DNA from 4 places in the Pseudomonas sp. SMN11 genome. Region 2 is predicted to be linked to each of the others. Evidence: predicted binding sites of a transcription regulator. Region 2 holds the regulator's gene; each other region holds the start of a gene.
What was found. The regulator FliA, encoded in region 2, starts transcription of late flagellar genes. The targets are predictions, from matches to a motif close to CTAAAGTTTNNNNNNNNNNNGCCGNTAA.

Region 1 (5,188 bases), on a different contig from region 2:
GCTGACATAGCGGTTGGCGCTGCTCAGGTCGACCAGAATCAGCTGGGGTGAATCCAGGCGCGGCAGCAGGTCTGCGGCTTCGATCACCAAAGGCAGGCCGGAAAAGTCAGTCATCCACGTTCTCCAGTGTGGAAAGGGGGCGATTGTAGCGCAAGGCTCAGGCGCCGCGGTTGGCAAACACCGCCAGCGCACGCTCGATACATTGCGAAGTCTTGCCGAAGGCTTGCACGCTGACATCGGCCAGTGGTTTGCCACCCTGGTCGGCCACCGCCAGCATCAGCACCTGATCACCGACGGCCAGCGAGCGCAGCAACAGGTGTTCGCTGTGGAACAGCGCACGCAGTGGTGCTGGCAGCAGCGCCGAGAACTGGGCGTGGTTCTCGGGCGTCAGGCGCAGTTGGCCGACTTTGCTCATCAGCTTTTGCAGCAGTTTGTTCTGTTCGATGTCCAGAGCAATGCCACCGGCTTCCTTGGGCAGGCCGGCGATCTGCTGCACGCGCAGATAATCGGCGGTCTTGTCCAGGCTCAGCAGCATGATGCGCTGCATCCCGCAGGCTTCCAGTGCTTGGCGCGCATGGGTGGCCAGGTGCACGGCATTGGTGAACGGGCTTGGTTGTGCCAGCAGTTCCTGGCACAGCTTGCGCCAGCGACCGAGCGCTTCACTGGAAGGCGGTGGCGGGGTGAGCATGTCCGGGTGCGGGCGACGCTGGTCCCAAGGCCAGATCAGCGCCTCGGCAGGGTGGAACAGGGCATGGCGGGCGTGGCGCCGGGCGCTGGCCGCCGCTTGTTGGTGAACCTGCTGTTGCACGTCTTCCAGCGAAGTCTGCAGGTAGAGTGCGGTCAGCAGTTGCCAGCGCAGCAGATGCGGGTTGTCCCAGCCCACCTGCGCTGCCAGCGCCAGGTTGTTGGCCAGCAGCACAGTGTTGGCCGGTTCGTTGAACCAGCGGCGCAAGCCGGGTGCTTCGTCCAGGTGATGCTGCTGGCTGAGCGGGTCTTCTTCGCGGGCGATGCTCAATACTAATGCCAGTTGGTCGCGCTCTTCGAGCAGCAGGCGATAGCCTTGGGTCACCCACTTGGGCAGGCGCCAATGTTCGGCCATGGCCTGGCACAGGGCGAAGATGCGCACGCCGAACAGTTCCTGCTCCACGTCTGCCGCAGTTTCGCCCTTGTGGATTACCCGCAGCTCCCAGGCGTCCAGCAGCTTGGGGTAGGCCAGGGCCAGTGGCCACAGCGGGGCGAGGAACAGCAGGCTGCCCCAGTGGATCTCCTGCCACAGTCGCGCCAGGCGGCTGGCAAAAAGACCGTTGGCCTGTTGCGCGGCGTGCTGGCTGATCAGCAGGAATTGACGCAGCACCGGCGGAATGTCGTCTTCCGGCAGGGCGGGCAGGCGCATCAGCAGTTCCTTGCTGCGTGCCAGGCCCAGGCGATTCAGGGCGACTTCCAGGCTTTCGGCGGGCTCGGCCTGGCTGGCGTTGGCGGGGTGGTTGGCCTCGCGCATCACCGACAACACCAGGGCGGGGCTGTCCTGCATCAGTTCGGCGATGTCGCGCAACGAGCGGCGGTTGTCGTTGATCGCGCTCATGACCCGGTCGTAACTCTGCTTCGGGACCGGTACACGAACACCGTCGAGCAGCTTGACCCAGGCTTCTACAGTACGCGGATTCTGAGTGGGCACCTTGGATTCCATTGGCATTTTGACATCAGTCCGAACTGGCTTTTCGCTTTTAGTGGCTATAGTCTGGCGCAGTTCTGCCGATAAGTAGAAGAAGAGTTTTAAAGCTCCCGTCCCACTCCCTGACCACGACAGCAAGTGCTTTGATCCTATGGCTAAAATTATCGGCATCATCGTCGTATTCGCGAGCGTGCTCGGCGGATATGTACTCTCCCACGGCAAGATCGCGGCGCTGATCCAGCCGTTCGAAGTGCTGATCATCGGCGGTGCAGCCTTTGGCGCCTTCATGCAGGCCAACCCTGGTTACATGACCATGCATGTAATCAAGAAGTCGATGAAGATGTTTGGCTCACGCTTTTCCCATGCGTTCTACCTGGAAGTGCTGGGCCTGGTGTATGAGATCCTCAACAAGAGCCGTCGCGAAGGCATGATGGCGATCGAGAGCGATATCGAAGACGCCGCCGCCAGCCCGATCTTCGCCAAGTACCCGGCGGTGCTGGGCGATGAGCGCATGACCGCGTTCATCTGCGACTACCTGCGCATCATGTCCACCGGCAACATGGCGCCCCATGAGCTCGAAGGCCTGTTCGACATGGAGCTGCTGAGCATGAAGGAAGAGCTCGAGCACCCGTCGCATGCGGTCACCGGCATCGCCGACGGCATGCCTGGCTTCGGTATCGTCGCGGCGGTATTGGGTATCGTGGTGACCATGGCATCGCTCGGCGATGGCGACCAGAAGGCCATCGGCATGCACGTGGGTGCGGCACTGGTCGGTACCTTCTTCGGTATTCTCGCGGCCTATGGCTTCTTCGGCCCGCTGGCCAAGTGCCTCGAGCACGATGCCAAGGAAGAGCTCAACCTCTACGAATCGATCAAGGCCTCGCTGGTGGCCTCGGCTTCGGGCATGCCGCCTTCGCTGGCTGTCGAGTTCGGGCGCAAGGTGCTCTATCCGAAGCATCGCCCAAGCTTCGCCGAGCTGGAACAAGCGGTTCGCGGTCGCTGAGTCATGGAGAACAATCAGCCGATAATCATCAAGCGCGTCAAGCGCTTCGGTGGCGGGCACCATGGCGGCGCCTGGAAGATCGCCTTCGCCGACTTCGCCACGGCGATGATGGCGTTCTTCCTGGTGCTGTGGCTGTTATCCACCGCTACGCCTGAACAGAAGATCGCCATTGCCGGCTACTTCAAGGACCCGATCGGTTTTTCCGAGAGTGGCACGCCTTACATCATCGACCTCGGTGGTTCGCCGCAGCTGGCGCCGGAAAAGACCATCAACCCGGAGCAGAAGTCCGAGCCTACGCCTGACACCAGCATCCAGCTGGACAAGGACCAGGTCGAGACCATGGCCGAACAGGTCGAGCGCGAGCGCCTCGAGTTGCTGTTGCAGGAGCTGCAGAACAAGGTCGAGGAAAACCCGCAACTGCAGAAGTTCAAGGACCAGATCCTCTTCGAGATTACCCAGGACGGCCTGCGCATCCAGATCATGGATGCCGAGAACCGGCCGATGTTCGACATCGGCAGTGCGCGCCTGCAGCCATATTTCGAAGACATCCTGCTGGCCATGGCCGACACCATCAAGGCGGTGCCGAACAAGATCAGTATCAGTGGGCACACCGATGCCAAACCGTACTCCGGAACTGGCGACTTCGGTAACTGGGAACTCTCCGCCAACCGTGCCAACGCAGCCCGTCGAGCCCTGGTTGCCGGCGGCTATCCGGATGGCCAGGTGGCACGGGTGGTGGGTTATGCCTCGTCGTCGCTGTTCGATCGCAAGGACCCGTTCAACCCGGTCAACCGGCGTATCGACATCATCGTCCTGACCAAGAAGGCGCAGCGCGACATCGAGGGTGAGCAGGGTACACCCGAAGCGCCAGCTCAGCCTGCTCCCCCAGCCGGGGCAGCGCCTGGGGCTGCGGCCCCGGCAGCACCGGCGGCAGGGGATGCGCCTGCCCAGGCGCCGATGCAACCGCGTGAGCTGCGCCAGAAGCTGAACATCTTCGAGGATGGGACCTTGAAGATGGATGAGCAAAAGGACCAGTAACGGCTGACAGGGGCTGCAACGCAGCCCAATGCTTCAAAAACCTCGCCTGATCTTGGCCTTGAGATCGGCATGAAAGAAATCCGCATTGTCCCGGTCGACATTCGACCCATGCTCCGCTGGCAGAATCATCGCTCGCTGAAACGTGCACTCATCGTGATACGCCCGCACGAACAGGTCGATATGTGCCCGTTCGCGCATCACTGGCCACCTGTCGAGCGGTTCGGGTAGCTCGCAGCTCCCGCTGCAATAGAAACTCACCCGTCGATTGGCTGTCATCGCAGCCTCCAGCAGCCTGGCAGTCCACCAGTCATCGCTGGCTTCTGCGGGTAGCAGGCCGATCCAGTGGGTTGCATCGCTTATCTGTTGGCAGGCACTGCCATGAGCGTCTTCGCGGGTTTGCCCGTCGGCACCGAACTCCACCAGCTGGGCGGTGATGCCTTCGAGCAGCAGGCGTTCGTTGAGGATGAAGGCGTCAAGCCGCTCTTCGTGGCGGTAACTGATAAAAACCGGCATCGACGATGCCCTCCCTGATAGAAGTCATGACCTTCAGGGAAAGCGGCAGGTAGGGCAATAGATGGCAGGAAAACCGGAGGCGTCCTACACGCTCCGGTAATAATTCCTACAAATCAGTAGCTGTCTTCCGGCAAGCTGGCGATGATCGAACGGTAGCTGTTCATCCGCTGCGGTTTGATGCGGCCGTCTTCGAGGGCCTTGAGCAGTGCGCATCCCGGTTCGCGATCATGCTTGCAGTCGCGGAAGCGGCAGGTGCCGAACAAATCGCGGAACTCGATGAAACCGTCCTCGACGTCGTCGCGGCTGACATGGCCGAGGCCGAATTCGCGGATGCCCGGCGAGTCAATCAGGTCGCCGCCGTTGGGGAAGTGATACAGGCGCGCGGTGGTGGTGGTGTGCTGGCCCTGGCCAGACCATTCGGACAGGTCGCCGACGCGGGTGCCGGCATCTGGCAGCAGGCTGTTCACCAGCGACGACTTGCCCACGCCCGACTGGCCGACGAACACGCTGATGTGCCCATCGAGCATCTGCTGCAGGCGAAGCATGCCGTCGCCGTGGTGCGCGGAAACTTCCAGCAGCGGGTAGCCCAGGTCACGATAGACCTCAAGCAGCGCATGCAGGCCCGGGCCGTTCTCTTCGTCGATCAAATCGGCCTTGTTCAGCAGCAGCAGCGGACGGATGCCGGCGTGCTCGGCGGCCACCAGGTAGCGGTCGATCAGGTTCGGGTGCGGCTCTGGTGCGGGGGCGAAGACGATCACGATCAGATCGACGTTGGCCGCAACCGGTTTGAGCTGGCCGTGGTTGTTAGGCCGGCACAGCTCGGTGCTGCGCGGCATCTGCGCGACGATCACGCCGATGCCCTGGTTGCCGGCGCGCCAGACTACGCGGTCGCCCGTGACCAGCGCTGGCAGGTTGGCCCGCAGGTGGCAGCGGAATACCTGGCCGGCAGCTTCGCCGTCCTG
Region 2 (5,188 bases):
AACGGTTTCACCGGTGAACTTGCCCTTGCCGTGCAACTGGTCGAGCAACGCTTCGAACTCATGCTCGGTGATCTCGTCACTGCTGGCGGGCGTGACCACGCTTTCCACTGCCGCGGTGGCAGCCGGCAAGGCATCGGCCTGGAAGGTGCCCTTGCCGTGCAACTGGTCCAGCAACGACTCGAATTCTTCGTCGGTGATTTCGTCGCTCAGCGGTGCACTGGCATCGACCACCGCTTCGGCAGCAGCCACTTCGGGCGAGAACTGGCCCTTGCCATGCAACTGGTCGAGCAGCGATTCGAACTCGGCGTCGGTGATGTCGTCACCCGCGCCGCTCAGGGTCTCGCCCTGCATCTGCGCTTCGGCGGCGGCCGCTTCGGCCTTGACCGCATCGAGCGAGTCGAGCAGCTGTTCGAACTCGGTGTCGGTGATATCTGCCTCGGCAGCCACCGGCTCCGCTGCAGCCTCGACCACTGCTACCGGTGCTACCGGGGCGTCGGCGCTGGCAGGTTCCGCCAGGCGCGACAGGGCCGCCAGCAACTCCGGGGTGGCCGGGGTCACTTCGCTGCGCTCACGCACCTGGCCGAACATGCTGTTGACCGTGTCCAGTGCCTCGAGCACCACGTCCATCAGTTCCGCGTCGACCCGGCGCTCACCTTTGCGCAGGATGTCGAACACGTTCTCGGCGATGTGGCAGCACTCCACCAGCTCGTTCAGCTGAAGGAAGCCGGCGCCCCCTTTTACAGTGTGGAAACCGCGAAAGATTGCATTGAGCAGGTCGGCATCGTCGGGCCGGCTTTCCAGCTCGACCAGTTGCTCGGACAGTTGCTCAAGAATTTCGCCGGCTTCTACCAGGAAATCCTGAAGGATTTCTTCATCGGCGCCGAAGCTCATTAAACGTGCTCCTTAAAAACCCAGGCTGGACAGCAGATCGTCGACGTCGTCCTGACCGGACACAACGTCTTCACGCTTATCGGCATGAATCTGCGGACCTTCACCCCGAGTCGGATGTTTTTCTTCATCTTTTTCAGCGCGCAGCTGCTGGTGGTCGTGTTCGATACCGGCAAACCGGTCGACCTGGCTGGCCATCAGCACGAGCTTGAGCAGATTGCTTTCAACTTCGGTCACCAGCGCAGTCACGCGCTTGATCACCTGGCCAGTCAGGTCCTGATAGTCCTGGGCCAGCAGAATGTCGTTGAGGTGGCCGGCGACCTTGCGGTTGCCCTCGGCGCTGTGCGTCAGGAAACTGTCGACGCGCTTGACCAGCTCGCGGAACTCCGGCGCTGCGACTTCGCGGCGCATGAAGCGCTGCCAGTCGACGCTCAGGCCTTGCGCTTCGGCTGCCAGGTCGTTGAGCACCGGGGTGCTCTCCTCCACCAGGTCCATGGTGCGGTTGGCGGCACCCTCGGTGAGCTTGACCACGTAGGACAGGCGCTCGGTGGCATCGGTTATCTGCGAGACTTCCTCGGCCTGCGGCATGCGCGGGTCGATCTGGAAGCTGACGATCGCGCTGTGCAGCTCACGGGTTAACTTGCCGACTTCCTGGTACAGGCCACGGTCGCGGGTCTGGTTGAGCTGATGAATCAGCTGCACCGCCTCGCCGAAACGCCCGCGTTCCAGGCTCTCGACCAGCTCCTGGGCATGTTTCTTCAGGGTCGACTCGAACTCCCCCAAAGACGTTTGTGTTGTTTCCATGGCGCCCCCTGACGTGACTCAGCCGTTGACGCGTTCGAAGATCTTCTCGATCTTTTCTTTGAGCACCTGGGCGGTGAATGGCTTGACCACGTAACCGTTGACGCCGGCCTGGGCCGCTTCGATGATCTGGTCGCGCTTGGCTTCGGCGGTCACCATCAGCACCGGCATGGTCTTCAGGCGATCGTGGGCACGGACCTTGCGCAGCAGATCGATACCGGACATGCCCGGCATGTTCCAGTCGGTCACCAGGAAGTCGTAATGGCCGCTTTCGAGCATCGGCAGAGCGGTGGTGCCGTCATCGGCTTCATCGGTGTTGGTGAAGCCCAGGTCACGCAACAGGTTCTTGATGATCCGCCGCATCGTCGAAAAGTCGTCAACGATGAGGATTTTCATGTCTTTGTTCAAGTAGACCTCCAAGCAGTCTCAAACGCGCTCGGCCCCGAGCACGCGTATTCATATTCGGTACAACGTGGAAAACGACTGCAACGACCCCGGGCTCAACGCGCCCGCCATTCCCCCAGGCGGCTGCGCAGGCGCGCGGCACACTGGCTGTGCAACTGGCTGACTCGCGATTCGCTGACCCCCAGCACCTCACCGATTTCCTTGAGGTTCAGCTCTTCGTCGTAGTACAGCGCCAGCACCAGGCGCTCACGCTCCGGCAGGTTGGCGATCGCATCGGTCAGGGCAGCCTGGAAGCGCTCGTCTTCCAGATCGCGCGACGGCTCGACCTGACCACTGGCGCCGTCCTCGTGCAGCCCTTCGTGCTCGCCGTCCTGCAACAGGTCGTCGAAACTGAACAGGCGGCTCCCCAAGGTATCGTTCAAGATCCCGTAGTAATCATCGAGACTCAATTGGAGTTCGGCAGCAACTTCATGATCTTTAGCGTCGCGGCCAGTTCTTGCTTCCACGGCGCGCATCGCATCACTGACCATGCGCGTATTGCGGTGCACCGAACGCGGTGCCCAATCGCCCTTGCGGACCTCGTCGAGCATCGCCCCGCGGATGCGGATGCCAGCGTAGGTTTCGAAGCTGGCGCCCTTGCTGGCGTCATACTTGTTGGCCACTTCCAGCAGGCCGATCATGCCGGCCTGGATCAGGTCCTCGACCTGGACGTTGGCCGGCAGGCGTGCCAGCAAGTGGTAGGCGATGCGCTTGACCAGCGGCGCGTAGCGTTCCACCAACTCGAATTGGGCGTCTTTCGACGCCTTGCTGTACATCTTGAAGCCGCTCGCGTTCATAGCACGGGTCCTGCGCTGGTGGGTTGCACCAGGCGCTCGACAAAGAACTCAAGGTGCCCGCGCGGGTTGGCCGGCAGCGGCCAGCTGTCGACCTTCTGCGCGATGGCCTTGAAGGCCAGGGCGCATTTGGAGCGAGGGAAGGCCTCGTACACCGCGCGCTGCTTCTGCACCGCCTTGCGCACGCTCTCGTCGTAGGGCACGGCGCCGACATATTGTAGGGCGACGTCAAGGAAGCGGTCGGTGACCTTGGTCAACTTGGCGAACAGGTTGCGCCCTTCCTGCGGGCTCTGCGCCATGTTGGCCAGCACGCGGAAACGGTTCATGCCGTAGTCGCGGTTGAGCAGCTTGATCAGCGCGTAGGCGTCGGTGATCGAGGTCGGCTCGTCGCACACCACCAGCAGCACTTCCTGGGCCGCGCGCACGAAGCTGACTACAGAGTCACCAATGCCCGCAGCAGTGTCGATCACCAGCACGTCGAGGTTGTCGCCGATCTCGCTGAAGGCCTGGATCAGCCCGGCATGCTGGGCCGGGGCCAGGTGCACCATGCTCTGGGTGCCGGAGGCGGCTGGCACGATGCGCACCCCGCCAGGCCCCTGCAACAGTACATCGCGCAGCTCGCAGCGCCCTTCGATGACATCGGCCAGGGTGCGTTTTGGGGTGAGACCCAGCAATACGTCGACATTGGCCAGGCCAAGGTCGGCGTCCAGCAACATTACCCGGCGGCCAAGTTCGGCCAGCGCCAGGGACAGGTTCACTGAAACGTTAGTCTTGCCGACGCCACCTTTGCCACCAGTGACGGCGATCACCTGTACGGGATGCATGCTACCCATGTTCGTTGTTTACCTTGTCTCGCTTGGACCCAAGCCACACGCGGGGTAGCACTGCCAGCCCCGGAATGTAGGTACTTTGCATACGCTTCATCCTCAACCTGCGCGCCGCGGGTTGTGGTAGAGATCAGCGAACATGTCGGCCATCGCCTCTTCGCTGGGCTCGTCCTGCAACTGCACGTTGACCGCGCGGGTCACCAGCTGGTGCGGGCGCGGCAGGTGCAGGTCGTCAGGAATGCGCGGGCCGTCGGTGAGATAGGCCACGGGCAGTTCATGACTGATGGCCAGGCTCAGCACGTCGCCGAGGCTCGCCGTTTCATCAAGTTTGGTCAGGATGCAGCCAGCCAGGCCGCAGCGCTTGTAGCTGTGGTAGGCAGCGGTCAGCACCTGCTTCTGGCTGGTGGTGGCCAGCACCAGGTAATTCTTCGCGGCAATGCCACGCCCGGCCAGGGTCTCCAGTTGCATGCGCAGGGCCGGGTCGCTGGCCTGCAGGCCGGCGGTATCGATCAGCACCACGCGCTTGCGCAGCAGTGGCTCCAGCGCGGCTGCCAGCGACTGGCCCGGATCGACGTAGGTCACCGGCACGTTGAGGATGCGCCCCAGGGTCTTGAGCTGCTCCTGGGCACCGATGCGGAAGCTGTCCATGCTCACCAGGGCAAGGTTCTGCGGGCCGTACTTGAGCACGTAACGCGCCGCCAGCTTGGCCAGGGTGGTGGTCTTGCCCATGCCGGCCGGGCCGACCATGGCGATCACCCCGCCCTCTTCGATCGGTTCGACCTGGGGCACTTCGATCATCCGCGCCAGGTGCGCGAGCAGCATGCGCCAGGCCTGGCGCGGCTCTTCGATCTCGCTGGTGAGGTCGAGCAGCTCGCGGGCGATCGGGCCGGACAGGCCAATGCGCTGCAGGCGACGCCAGAGGTTGGCCTGGGCCGGTTTGCTGCCCTGCAGCTGGTTCCAGGCCAGCGAGCCGAGCTGCACTTCGAGCAGCTCACGCAGGCCCGACAACTCCGAACGCATGGCGTCGAACAGGCGCGGGTCGACCGGGGCAGGGGCAGGTGCGGCAGCCACTGCCGGGGCATCGACATGCGGTTCGATCAATGGCTCGGCCGCGGTCAGCGACTGGCCGGCGAACAATTGGCGGCTGCCTTCGGTGGCCTCGGCGCGGTTGTCCAACTCGGCCTGGGCAGTGGCGATGCGCGATTGGGTCTTGCGCAGCTCTTCTTCCAGCTCGACGTTGGGGACGCGCGGGGCCAGTGCGGACAGCTTGTAGTCCAGCGCGGCGGTCAGCTCGACACCACCGGCAATGCGGCGGTTGCCGATGATGGCGGCATCGGAGCCCAGCTCATCACGGACCAGCTTCATGGCCTGACGCATATCGGCGGCGAAAAAACGCTTGACTTGCATAACCCACTACCTCAGCCGTTGGGGCCC
Region 3 (5,188 bases), on a different contig from region 2:
GCCTGGTGCCGGTGGCGATGACCCGGCGCATCCACCCGGCGCCCCTGCGCCCGGCACCGATGGAGCCGAAATTCTTCATCAAGCGGGTGCCGCAGTCGCTCAGCACGGTGCTGGGTTCAGGCTTGATCGTGGGTTCGTTCTACGGTTTGGCGCCGCTGTACGCCTCCAGCCAGGGCATGACGACCGAGCAGATCGGTCTGTTCATGGGCTGCTGCATTTTTGCCGGGCTGCTGGTGCAGTGGCCGCTGGGCTGGTTGTCCGACCGCTACGACCGGGCGGTGCTGATCCGCAGCGTTGCGGTGGGCCTGGCGCTGGCGTCGGCGCCGCTGGCCATCCTGCCCAGCGTGCCGCTGGAGGCGCTGTTTGGCATCGGCTTCGTGATTTCGCTGCTGCAGTTCTGCCTGTATCCGCTGGCGGTGGCGTTTTCCAATGACCACGTCGAGAGCGAGCGGCGGGTGTCGTTGACCGCCATGCTGCTGGTCACCTATGGCGTGGGCGCCTGTATCGGGCCACTGGCGGCGGGGGTGCTGATGAAGGTGTTGGGGGCGCAGATGCTGTATGCGTTCTTCGCGTTCTTTGCCCTGGTGCTGGTGTGGCGCATCCGGCCGAAGGCGGTTACCGGGCTGCACCAGGTGCAGGATGCGCCGCTGGGCCACGTGGCCATGCCGGCGGCCGGTTCGCCACTGTCGGCGGCGCTCGACCCGCGGGTGGATGAGCAGACCGTGCAGGAAGTGATGCAGACACCGGTGGCGGCTGAAGATACCGAGGATGATCAGAAGGCCGAGCCGGTTGCCGAGGCTCAGCAGGATGAGGTCAGCAAGTCAGTCTGAACCTGTGCCGGCCTGTTCGCGGGTGAACCCGCGGAGGCCGGCACAGGAGAAACGAAAACGCCACCCGATGGGTGGCATTTTTGTATTGGCAGGCGACTCAGTAGTCGTCCTTGTCGAACCGCCGCGCTTCACGCTGCAGCTGGTACACAAAGCTTTCGATCTTGCGCTGCGCCTGGCCATTGAGGTTATGGAAGCGCACACCAGCGAAGGTGGTGTTGATCCGCTCTTCATAATGCAGGTGGCGCAGCTCGACCATGGTGTCCACCAGGCCCAGCGGGTTGCTGGCCTTGAAACGCTCGTACACCTGGCCCAGTTGCAGGCGGTTTTCGACATTACCTTCGAAGCGCAGCTTGCAGCCGGTGGCAGAGATGTCCAGCAACTTGCCGCGCAAGGCACCATTACCCTTGAGGAAGCTGCCGTCGAGGATGATGTCGACCAGTTGCGACAGCTTCAGCGCGGCGCGGAAGGCGTTGCGACGCTGGTGGTAGGTCATCTCTTCCGGCATTGCGCCACGGTAGCAGCGGTGGCCGTCGACTTCGCTGATCTTCAGTTCCTGATTGCATTCCCATGCGATGCGCACGCCGTCATGGAAGCCTTCGACGCGGAACGGTTCGCCGTTCTCGATGAATTTTTCGCCGTCGCGCGGGATCATCTCGTCCAGCGCCAGGGTATTGCTGTCACGGTCCACGTGTACCACGTAGCTCTGGAACCGCTGGCTGCGCTCATGGAAGGTGATGATCAGCGGATCATGGCTGTCTTGTAGCTGGCGCAGGTTGGCCGCGATCTCCAAGGGCGTGTTCAGCACCTTCGGCGGTTGCGGGGCATCGGCTTCATTGAACACGGGTTTTCAATCTCCAGGCAAAAACGACACACGCAAGTAACGGCATTTTGCCAGTATGTTCCGTGCCTTGATAGAAGTAATCACACTTGGCTGAGCGCCCGGGGCTTGGCAAGTGGTGAAGTGGCGCCACGGCTGTCGTAGAGCGACGGTGCTTCGCCACCCTGAAGGATTCTGATCTGGTTGGCCGTGACGTGTTGCTGCACCTGGATGATCCGGCCATTGGTCTCGTTGACCTTCTGGCAGGCATCCATCAACTGGGTCAGCACATCGAGCTGCTGCAGGATCAGCTCGCCGTTGTCCGACTGAGCCGCCAATGCCTGCACCCCGGCGCGATTGGCGCTCAGGCCGAGGCTGGTGAGCAGGTTGTTGCGGCGCATGCCTTGCTGCTCGAGCAGGACGATCAGCGACTGCTTGCGGGCCAGGATGCCCTCCAGCGGCGCCATGTCGCGGCCGTGCAGGGCCACCGACTCCTGCTGGAGCAGGTCGAGCAGTTCCTGGGTCGGGGCGATGTCGTCTTCGATCAGTTGCAGCAAAGTGATGTCGTGCATGGCTAACTCTTGGCTTTACATAGCGTCCGTGAAGTCAGCGCGACGAACGGTCAGCGCTGGGCTTCGAAATCGAGCAGTTTGCTGGCGACCCGGCCGGCATCGACCTGGTAGCTGCCGTCTGCGATCGCCTGTTTCAACTGCGCCACGCGGGCACTGTTGACGACGGGCTGGTCGCGCAGCTTGTCGCTGACCTTTTGCAACTGCTGGGCCTCTTGGCTGAGGTGTACCGCTTCTCCGCTGGCGCTGGCGCTTTTCGGCGCTTCTTGGGTTTCGCCGCTTTTCTCGGCGTTGCCGGACGTGGCGTTGCCACGAACGCCGCCCGTGACGGACGGAGAGTTATTCAAACGACTGAAGTCGATGACCATGATCAGAAACCTCTGGGTATTTGGACGCTTGCCTTGTTTTCGGCCAACCCGAAAGAAACTTTAGGCACAAATGCTTAGCCGCCTGTCAGCAAGCTCGCGAACCCGTTTCTGGCACAGTTTAGGAAAAGCAGTTACACACCGCCAGCGCAATCTACATGGCGACCTCAACCTGGCCGGGGCCGGTGACCCGAGCCTTGACCACCCGCTGCGAATTGAGGTTGCGCACGCGGATCTGCTCGCCCTGGCCGCCCTTGGCCAAGGCTTCGCCCGGCATGCGCACGCTCAAGGGGCCGCTGCGTGCGGTAATCACTACGTGGTCGCCCTTGCGCACCACCTCGGCTTGCTCCAGATGCTGCGCCGTGAGCACCTGGTCGAGCACCGTCGAGCGCACCATCTTCATGCCTACCGCCTGGTCGAGGTCGGTGAGAAAACCCTGGGTCAGCGTACCGACGTCGCGCTCGCGCAGGGCCACGTCATTTTCGCCAACGACGTTGTCGCGCTTGAGCGGGCGGGTCACCACCACCACGTCGCGGAACAGCTTCACCGTCGCCGGCACGAAGAGGGTCCACGGCGCGCTACCGTCACAGCGTACCCGTACGGTCACCCGGCCCAGCGGCTGCGCCGGGCTCTCCAGCGAGGCGTCCAGTTGCTGGCTGCACAGCGGCATGCGCAGGCGCGGGTCGAGCGGGTTGACCTGGATTTCGTAGCGCCCGGGAGTCTGGGTGGTGGCCAGGTAGTCCTCGACACTGAATTCAAGAAACCCTTGGGTGACACCGATAAGCTGTTCAGGCAAGGTAACCGCGTCCGCCAGCGTGCGAACGCCGGGTGCCAGCAGGCATAGCACGGCGAGCGTGCCGCTCAGCAGGTGTGTCAGTCGTCGGAAATTTGTCGTTTTCGTGTACATGGCGCTCAAAAAAGCAAAGCCCGTGCCGACTTGGTGACCACGTAGCACCAAAAAGGCAGAACGCATAAGGAGTCAGGCATGGCGGGGGTAATGGATTCAGTCAACCAGCGCACGCAGCTGGTTGGGCAGAATCGCCTGGAGTTGCTGCTGTTCCGTCTCAACGGGGCGCAGCTTTACGGCATAAACGTGTTCAAGGTTCGCGAAGTGCTGCAGTGCCCGGAGCTGACCGTGCTGCCCAAGTCGCACCCGGTGGTGCGCGGCGTGGCCAACATTCGCGGGGCAACCATCCCGATCCTCGACCTGTCGATGGCGACCGGCCTGCCGGGGTTGCAGGAAGACACGCGCAACAGCTTCGTGATCATCACCGAGTACAACACCAAGACCCAGGGCTTTCTGGTGCACTCGGTCGAGCGCATCGTCAACATGAACTGGGAAGAGATCCATCCGCCACCCAAGGGCACGGGGCGCGACCACTACCTGACCGCCGTCACCCGGGTCGACAACCGCATGGTCGAGATCATCGACGTGGAGAAGGTGCTGGCCGAGGTGGCGCCGTCGTCCGAGTCGGTGTCTGCCGGCGTGGTCGATGCCGAGGTGCAGGACAAGGCCACGCTGCTGCGGGTGCTGACCGTCGACGATTCGTCGGTGGCGCGCAAGCAGGTCAGCCGCTGCCTGCAGACGGTGGGTGTGGAGGTGGTGGCGCTCAACGATGGCCGTCAGGCTCTGGACTACTTGCGCAAGCTGGTCGACGAGGGCAAGAAGCCGGAAGAAGAGTTACTGATGATGATCTCCGACATTGAAATGCCGGAAATGGACGGCTATACGCTTACCGCAGAGATCCGCAGCGACCCGCGTATGCAAAAATTGCACATCTGCCTGCATACTTCGTTGTCCGGAGTGTTCAACCAGGCGATGGTCAAGAAGGTCGGGGCTGATGATTTCCTGGCCAAGTTCAAGCCGGACGACCTGGCCCAGCGCGTGGTCGACCGGATCAAGGCAGCGCATTGAAGCAGCCGGGGGCATGCTCCCGGCACCAGTGATTGAAAAGAGGCGGCAGTAGTGTCTACGGGTAATTTGGAGTTCGAACAGTTCAGGGTATTCCTGGAAAAAGCCTGTGGCATCCTGCTGGGCGAGAATAAGCAGTACCTGGTTTCCAGCCGTCTCAACAAGCTGATGGAACAGCAGGGCATCAAGAGCCTGGGCGAGCTGGTACAGCGTATCCAGACCCAGCCGCGGGGCGGTTTGCGCGAGCAGGTGGTGGATGCGATGACCACCAACGAGACCCTGTGGTTTCGCGATACCTACCCGTTCGAAGTGCTGAAGAACAAGGTCATTCCCGAGTTCATCAGGAACAACCCCGGGCAGCGCCTGCGCATGTGGTCAGCGGCCTGCTCGTCGGGCCAGGAGCCGTACTCGATCTCGATGGCCATCGACGAATTCGAACGCAGCAACCTGGGCCAGCTGAAGATGGGCGCGCAGATCGTTGCCACCGACCTGTCCGGCTCTATGCTGAACAACTGCAAGACCGGTGAATACGACAGCCTGGCGATTGCCCGCGGCCTGTCCCAGGAGCGCCTGCAGCGTTACTTCGACACCAAGGCGCCGGGGCGCTGGGCGGTCAAGCCGGCCATCCGCAGCCGTGTCGAGTTCCGGTCGTTCAACCTGCTCGACAGCTATGCGAGCCTGGGCAAGTTCGACAT
Region 4 (5,188 bases), on a different contig from region 2:
CACGTTCAACGCTTGCACCACCGCCTCGATGGTCGACACCGCTCCCGGCTCCGGCGCCTTGCGCAGGCGGTAGCGTGAAGGTGCCACTTGTGCCAGCGTCACCTTGGGAAGCGCCTCCAGCAGCGGGTTCAGGTACAGCAGCTTGCGTGCCTTGCGCCAGGTGCCGTCGGGGACGATCAACATGAACGGCCTGTCGTCCGCTTCGCCGTAGGCTGTCAGCGCTTGCGCCTGCTCACCGGGGAACAGCAGCACGGGGCGATAACCTGGGGTCGCCAACAATTCGGCAAGATCAGCGAAGACTTCGCCGACCCGCAGTTCGGCATTGACCAGACCGAGGGCAGCGAGGCGGGCAGTGTTCAGCGCATGGGCGGTTTCACTGGGGTGCTGCAGCAGGATCACCCGGGTACGGCTGTCGAGGCTGGGAATCACCGGGCAGAGGCAATGGTCGAGCGGGCGCTGGCAGCGTTCGCAGCGGGGTCTGGGCATGAGGATCTCCGTTGGCGGAGTATTTTGCCACAGGCTGATATTTAGGGCCCGCTTTGCGGGCCTTTCGCGGGTCTAGCCCGCGAATGGGCCTGCAAGCGTAAATCTATCGGTTGAACCGCTCCGCCAGGCTATGCAGGTATTCGGCCATCCGCTCCAGGTCTTGGCTGATCTCGGCCCCCTGCTTGGCCTGCCCTGCGCTCTGGTCGCACAGCTGGGCAATGCGCACGATCTGCTGGTTGATGTCCTCGGCCACATGGCTCTGCTGCTCCGAGGCCGTGGCCATCTGTTGGCTCATGCCGGTAATGCGGCTGACCGCCTGGGCGATCCCGGCCAGCGCCGCCTGCACCGCCTCGACACTGTGCACGCTGTCTCGCGAAATCTGCTCGCCGCGGCTGGCGGTGCTCACCGCCCGCTCGGCGCCGGCACGCAGCGAGGCGATGATCTGGTGAATCTCGTCGGTGGAGTCGCGCGTGCGCCGGGCCAGTGAGCGCACCTCGTCGGCGACCACGGCAAAGCCCCTGCCCTGCTCACCAGCCCGGGCTGCCTCGATCGCGGCGTTGAGCGCCAGCAGGTTGGTCTGCTCGGCAATCGAGGTGATCACGTCGACCACACTGCCGATCGACTGGGTCTGCTCGGCCAGGGCATTGACCGCCTGGCCGATGTCACTGACCGCCTCGCTCATGCTGCCCATGGCTTTCAAGCTCTGCTGCGCCAGCTCGCTGCCGTGCTGGGCCAGCTGATCGGCGTCACCGGCGGCATGGGCGGTGCTTTGTACGTTGTGGGTGACCTCCTGGATGGTCGCGGCCATCTGCGCGATGGCCGTGGCCGACTGGTCGGTCTCGCTGCGCTGGCGGTCGAGCATCTGTGCCTGGGCATCGGACAGGTCGGCCGATTGCGCGGCACGCGACTTCACCCCGACGCCGGCATCCACCAGTCGGGTCAGCGCGGTCTGCAGGCGCGCCTCTTCGCTGATGATGGCCAGGTCGAGCTGGCCCTGCAGGCCGGGGTTGTCACTGTAGGTCAGGGCCACCAGGGGGCTGGTGAACGCCTTGGGGTGTTCCGCGAGCGTGCGGCGGATTGCCTGGTCTTGCTGATGTTCGATCAGGTACCAGGCCACCAGCAAGCTGGCCATCAACATGCCCAGCGCCGCGTAGGGTGGCAGCCAGAGGTAACCGGCAGCCGACAGCAGACCTGCGCCGATCAATGGCCAGCTGTGGCCCAGGCCACGAGCGAGCCGGGCCGCCCACGGCACGGCTGACTTGCCTGCGCGAAGCCGCGCGTAAAGGGCTTCGGCACGGCGAATCTGCTCGCAGGTCGGCACCGAACGCACCGACTCGTAGCCACTGACGCGGCCATTTTCGTAGATCGCCGTGACATAGGCGCTGACCCAGTAGTAATCGCCGTTCTTGGCGCGGTTCTTGACCACGCCCATCCAGGGCTTGCCTTGCTTGATAGTCTCCCACATATGCCCGAAAACCGCTGGCGGCATGTCGGGATGACGCACCAGATTGTGCGGCTGGCCCACCAACTCCTCGTAGGTGAAGCCGCTAATCGCCACGAAGGCATCGTTGCAGTAGGTGATACGGCTGTTCAGGTCCGTGGTGGAGATAAGGCGCTGATCGCTGGAAAAGGTTCTTTCGTGCTCAGTGACGGGCAAGTTCATGCGCATCTTGAACGGTCCTTCGAAGATGGGAGTAAGGGAACAGCGCAACTAAATATCTAGCAGAGCGTGGAGGAGTTAGCGGCCATGTTGCCGATAAATTTAGCGTGCACCGTCGGATTGTCCGACAATTTACAAACCATCAACCGACATACAGTTGGCTCTTGAGCAGGTCCCGGAATGTTTGTAGCAACGGCTCCCGGCTCCGCCCCCTGCGAATGATCAGCGAGAATGGTGCCTGATAGCCGAAAGTGGCCGGCGATAGCACGCGTAGGTCGCCCTTGTCGGCCCACGCCTGGGCATAATGTTCGGGCAGATAGCCGATATAGGCGCCAGAGAGGATCAGGATCAGCTGCGCCTCCATGCTCTCCACCGTCGCCGCGCTGTGCTTGAAGCCATGCCGGGCCAGCTCGGCCTGGCTCCAGTAACCGCGCCCGACCATGCGCTGCTGGGTCACCACCTGCTCAGGGATGCGCCTTTCGGCGAACAGCGGGTGGCGGCTGCTGCAGTACAGCCAGTGCTGCTCACGGTACAACGGCTGATACAGCAGGCCGCTCATGCGCGAGGAGAACGCGCCGATGGCCAAGTCCAGGCGGTTGTCCTGCACACCCAGCTGCAGTTCGTAAGGGCTGGACACCGACAGATGCAGGTGCACGGCCGGGTGCTCCTGGCTGTAGGCGCCGATCACTTCAGCCAGTGGCAGTGCGCGATCGCCTACGGTGGAGTCGATCACGCCGAGGTTGAGGGTGCCGCGCAGCTCGCCCTTGAGCGCTGCGGCGTACTGTTCGAAACCATCCAGCTCGGCCAGCAGGCGCAGTGTCTCCTGGTGGAACAGCTCGCCCTTGCTGGTCAGGCTGAAGCCGCCGCGGCCGCGGTGGCACAAGACGATACCCAAGGCACCTTCGAGCTGGCTCATGTAGGTACTGATGGCCGAGGTCGACAGGTTGAGCTCGCGCTGGGCATTGGCGAACCCCTGGTGGCGCACCACGCTGACGAAGATGCGCAGCAGTTTCAGGTCGGGCAAGGTCGAGGCCATGGTGCAAGGGGTCCACAGGGGTATTTGCGCGCAGTCTAACCGCTCCTGCGGCCTTAGTTCAGAAATTCCTGAAGTAAGTATTTGCCGGTAGCGATTTTTCCCACGCACTACCTTGCGCAGACTTGGCCGAAATGACCCTGCCCGCCAGCGATCCAGACTTGATAGGCGTGCGGCGGCACAGGTTCGAACAAACAAAACAATCGACCGACTGATGAGGCCCACCGTGGACAAAGTTCTCCACCAACCACTGGGCGGCAACGAAATGCCGCGTTTCGGCGGCATCGCCACCATGCTCCGTCTCCCCCACCTGCAAAGTGCCCAAGGCCTGGACGCCGCGTTCATCGGCGTACCGCTGGACATCGGCACCTCGCTGCGCTCCGGCACCCGTTTCGGCCCGCGCCAGATCCGCGCCGAATCAGTGATGATCCGCCCCTACAACATGGCCACCGGTGCCGCCCCGTTCGACTCGCTGTCGGTGGCCGACATCGGTGACGTGGCGATCAACACCTTCAACCTGCTTGACGCCGTGCGCATCATCGAAGAAGCCTACGACGAGATCGTCGAGCACAATGTCATCCCGATGACCTTGGGTGGCGACCACACCATCACCCTGCCGATCCTGCGTGCCCTGCACAAGAAGCACGGCAAGATCGGCCTGGTGCACATCGATGCCCACGCCGACGTCAACGACCACATGTTCGGCGAGAAGATCGCCCACGGCACCACCTTCCGCCGCGCCGTGGAAGAAGGCCTGCTCGATTGCGACCGCGTGGTGCAGATCGGCCTGCGCGCCCAGGGCTACACCGCCGATGACTTCAACTGGAGCCGCCGTCAGGGCTTCCGCGTGGTCCAGGCCGAAGAGTGCTGGCACAAGTCGCTGGAACCGCTGATGGCCGAAGTGCGTGAAAAGGTCGGCGGTGGCCCGGTGTACCTGTCGTTCGACATCGACGGTATCGACCCGGCCTGGGCCCCAGGCACAGGCACCCCGGAAATTGGCGGCTTGACCACCATCCAGGCGATGGAGATCATTCGCGGCTGCCACGGCCTGGACCTGATCGGCTGTGACCTGGTTGAAGTCTCCCCGCCTTACGACACCACCGGCAACACTTCGCTGCTCGGCGCCAACCTGTTGTTCGAGATGCTCTGCGTGCTACCGGGCGTCGTGCGTCGCTGACCGCCGGCATTTGCAACACCCTTGTAGGAGCGGCCTTGTGTCGCGAAAGGGCCGCAAAGCGGCCCCCGGATTTTGGCGGCACCGCATAGATTGCTGGGGCCGCTGCGCGGCCCTTTCGCGACGCAAGGCCGCTCCTACAGACCCCGGCAGGAGCCATGAGGGAGGGCCATAGAGGCCCGCCAACACAAGACAAGACCGCCGGGCGCCGTGAACACGCCTGCGCGGTCGATCTCGCCATAATAAAGATAATCGGGAGACCCCCAATGGCCTTGGACATCATTGTTGTAATGATCTATACCGTCGGCATGCTAGGGCTGGGCTGGTATGGCATGCGGCGCGCGAAAACCCAGGAAGACTACCTGGTAGCCGGGCGCAACCTTGGCCCGACCCTGTATATGGGCACCATGGCCACCACCGTGCTCGGCGGCGCCTCCACCGTCGGCACCGTACGCCTGGGCTACGTCCACGGCATCTCCGGTTTCTGGCTCTGTGCCGCCCTGGGCCTGGGCATCATCGCCCTCAACCTGTTCCTCGCCAAGCCGCTGCTGCGCCTGAAGATCTTCACCGTCACCCAGGTGCTGGAACGTCGTTACAACCCGATGGCCCGTCAGGCCAGCGCGGCCATCATGCTGGCCTATGCGCTGATGATCGGCGTGACCTCCACCCTGGCCATGGCCACCGTCCTGCAAGTACTGCTCGACCTGCCGTTCTGGGCGTCGCTGCTGCTCGGCGGCGGAGTGGTGGTGGTCTATTCGACCATCGGCGGCATGTGGTCGCTGACCCTGACCGACATCGTCCAGTTCGTCATCAAGACCGTTGGCCTGATGTTCAT

Region 1: motA (flagellar motor stator protein MotA) is a predicted target of FliA. The motif match lies at 1,732-1,759, and genes of this name have one in related genera.
Region 3: flgM (flagellar biosynthesis anti-sigma factor FlgM) is a predicted target of FliA. The motif match lies at 2,621-2,648, and genes of this name have one in related genera.
Region 4: ACLEJU_RS04025 (methyl-accepting chemotaxis protein) is a predicted target of FliA. The motif match lies at 2,225-2,252, and genes of this name have one in related genera.

Annotation. Positions count from the first base shown of each region.
Region 1 is NZ_JBKGGW010000016.1:11,995-17,182, forward strand. It holds gene ACLEJU_RS15270 (rhodanese-like domain-containing protein) at 1-114, opposite strand, end outside; gene ACLEJU_RS15275 (HDOD domain-containing protein) at 158-1,693, opposite strand; gene motA (flagellar motor stator protein MotA) at 1,824-2,675, shown strand; gene motB (flagellar motor protein MotB) at 2,679-3,713, shown strand; gene ACLEJU_RS15290 (molecular chaperone Tir) at 3,747-4,226, opposite strand; gene rsgA (small ribosomal subunit biogenesis GTPase RsgA) at 4,340-5,188, opposite strand, start outside.
Region 2 is NZ_JBKGGW010000042.1:7,783-12,970, reverse strand. It holds gene ACLEJU_RS25095 (chemotaxis protein CheA) at 1-891, opposite strand, end outside; gene ACLEJU_RS25090 (protein phosphatase CheZ) at 904-1,692, opposite strand; gene ACLEJU_RS25085 (chemotaxis response regulator CheY) at 1,711-2,085, opposite strand; gene fliA (RNA polymerase sigma factor FliA) at 2,190-2,930, opposite strand; gene fleN (flagellar synthesis regulator FleN) at 2,927-3,760, opposite strand; gene flhF (flagellar biosynthesis protein FlhF) at 3,854-5,161, opposite strand; gene flhA (flagellar biosynthesis protein FlhA) at 5,173-5,188, opposite strand, start outside.
Region 3 is NZ_JBKGGW010000037.1:2,081-7,268, forward strand. It holds gene ACLEJU_RS23640 (MFS transporter) at 1-830, shown strand, start outside; gene ACLEJU_RS23645 (flagellar brake protein) at 928-1,671, opposite strand; gene ACLEJU_RS23650 (flagella synthesis protein FlgN) at 1,752-2,219, opposite strand; gene flgM (flagellar biosynthesis anti-sigma factor FlgM) at 2,270-2,584, opposite strand; gene flgA (flagellar basal body P-ring formation chaperone FlgA) at 2,736-3,488, opposite strand; gene ACLEJU_RS23665 (chemotaxis protein CheV) at 3,567-4,496, shown strand; gene cheR (protein-glutamate O-methyltransferase CheR) at 4,548-5,188, shown strand, end outside.
Region 4 is NZ_JBKGGW010000002.1:378,343-383,530, reverse strand. It holds gene ACLEJU_RS04030 (tRNA-uridine aminocarboxypropyltransferase) at 1-486, opposite strand, end outside; gene ACLEJU_RS04025 (methyl-accepting chemotaxis protein) at 590-2,155, opposite strand; gene ACLEJU_RS04020 (LysR family transcriptional regulator) at 2,289-3,182, opposite strand; gene speB (agmatinase) at 3,406-4,356, shown strand; gene ACLEJU_RS04010 (sodium:solute symporter) at 4,620-5,188, shown strand, end outside.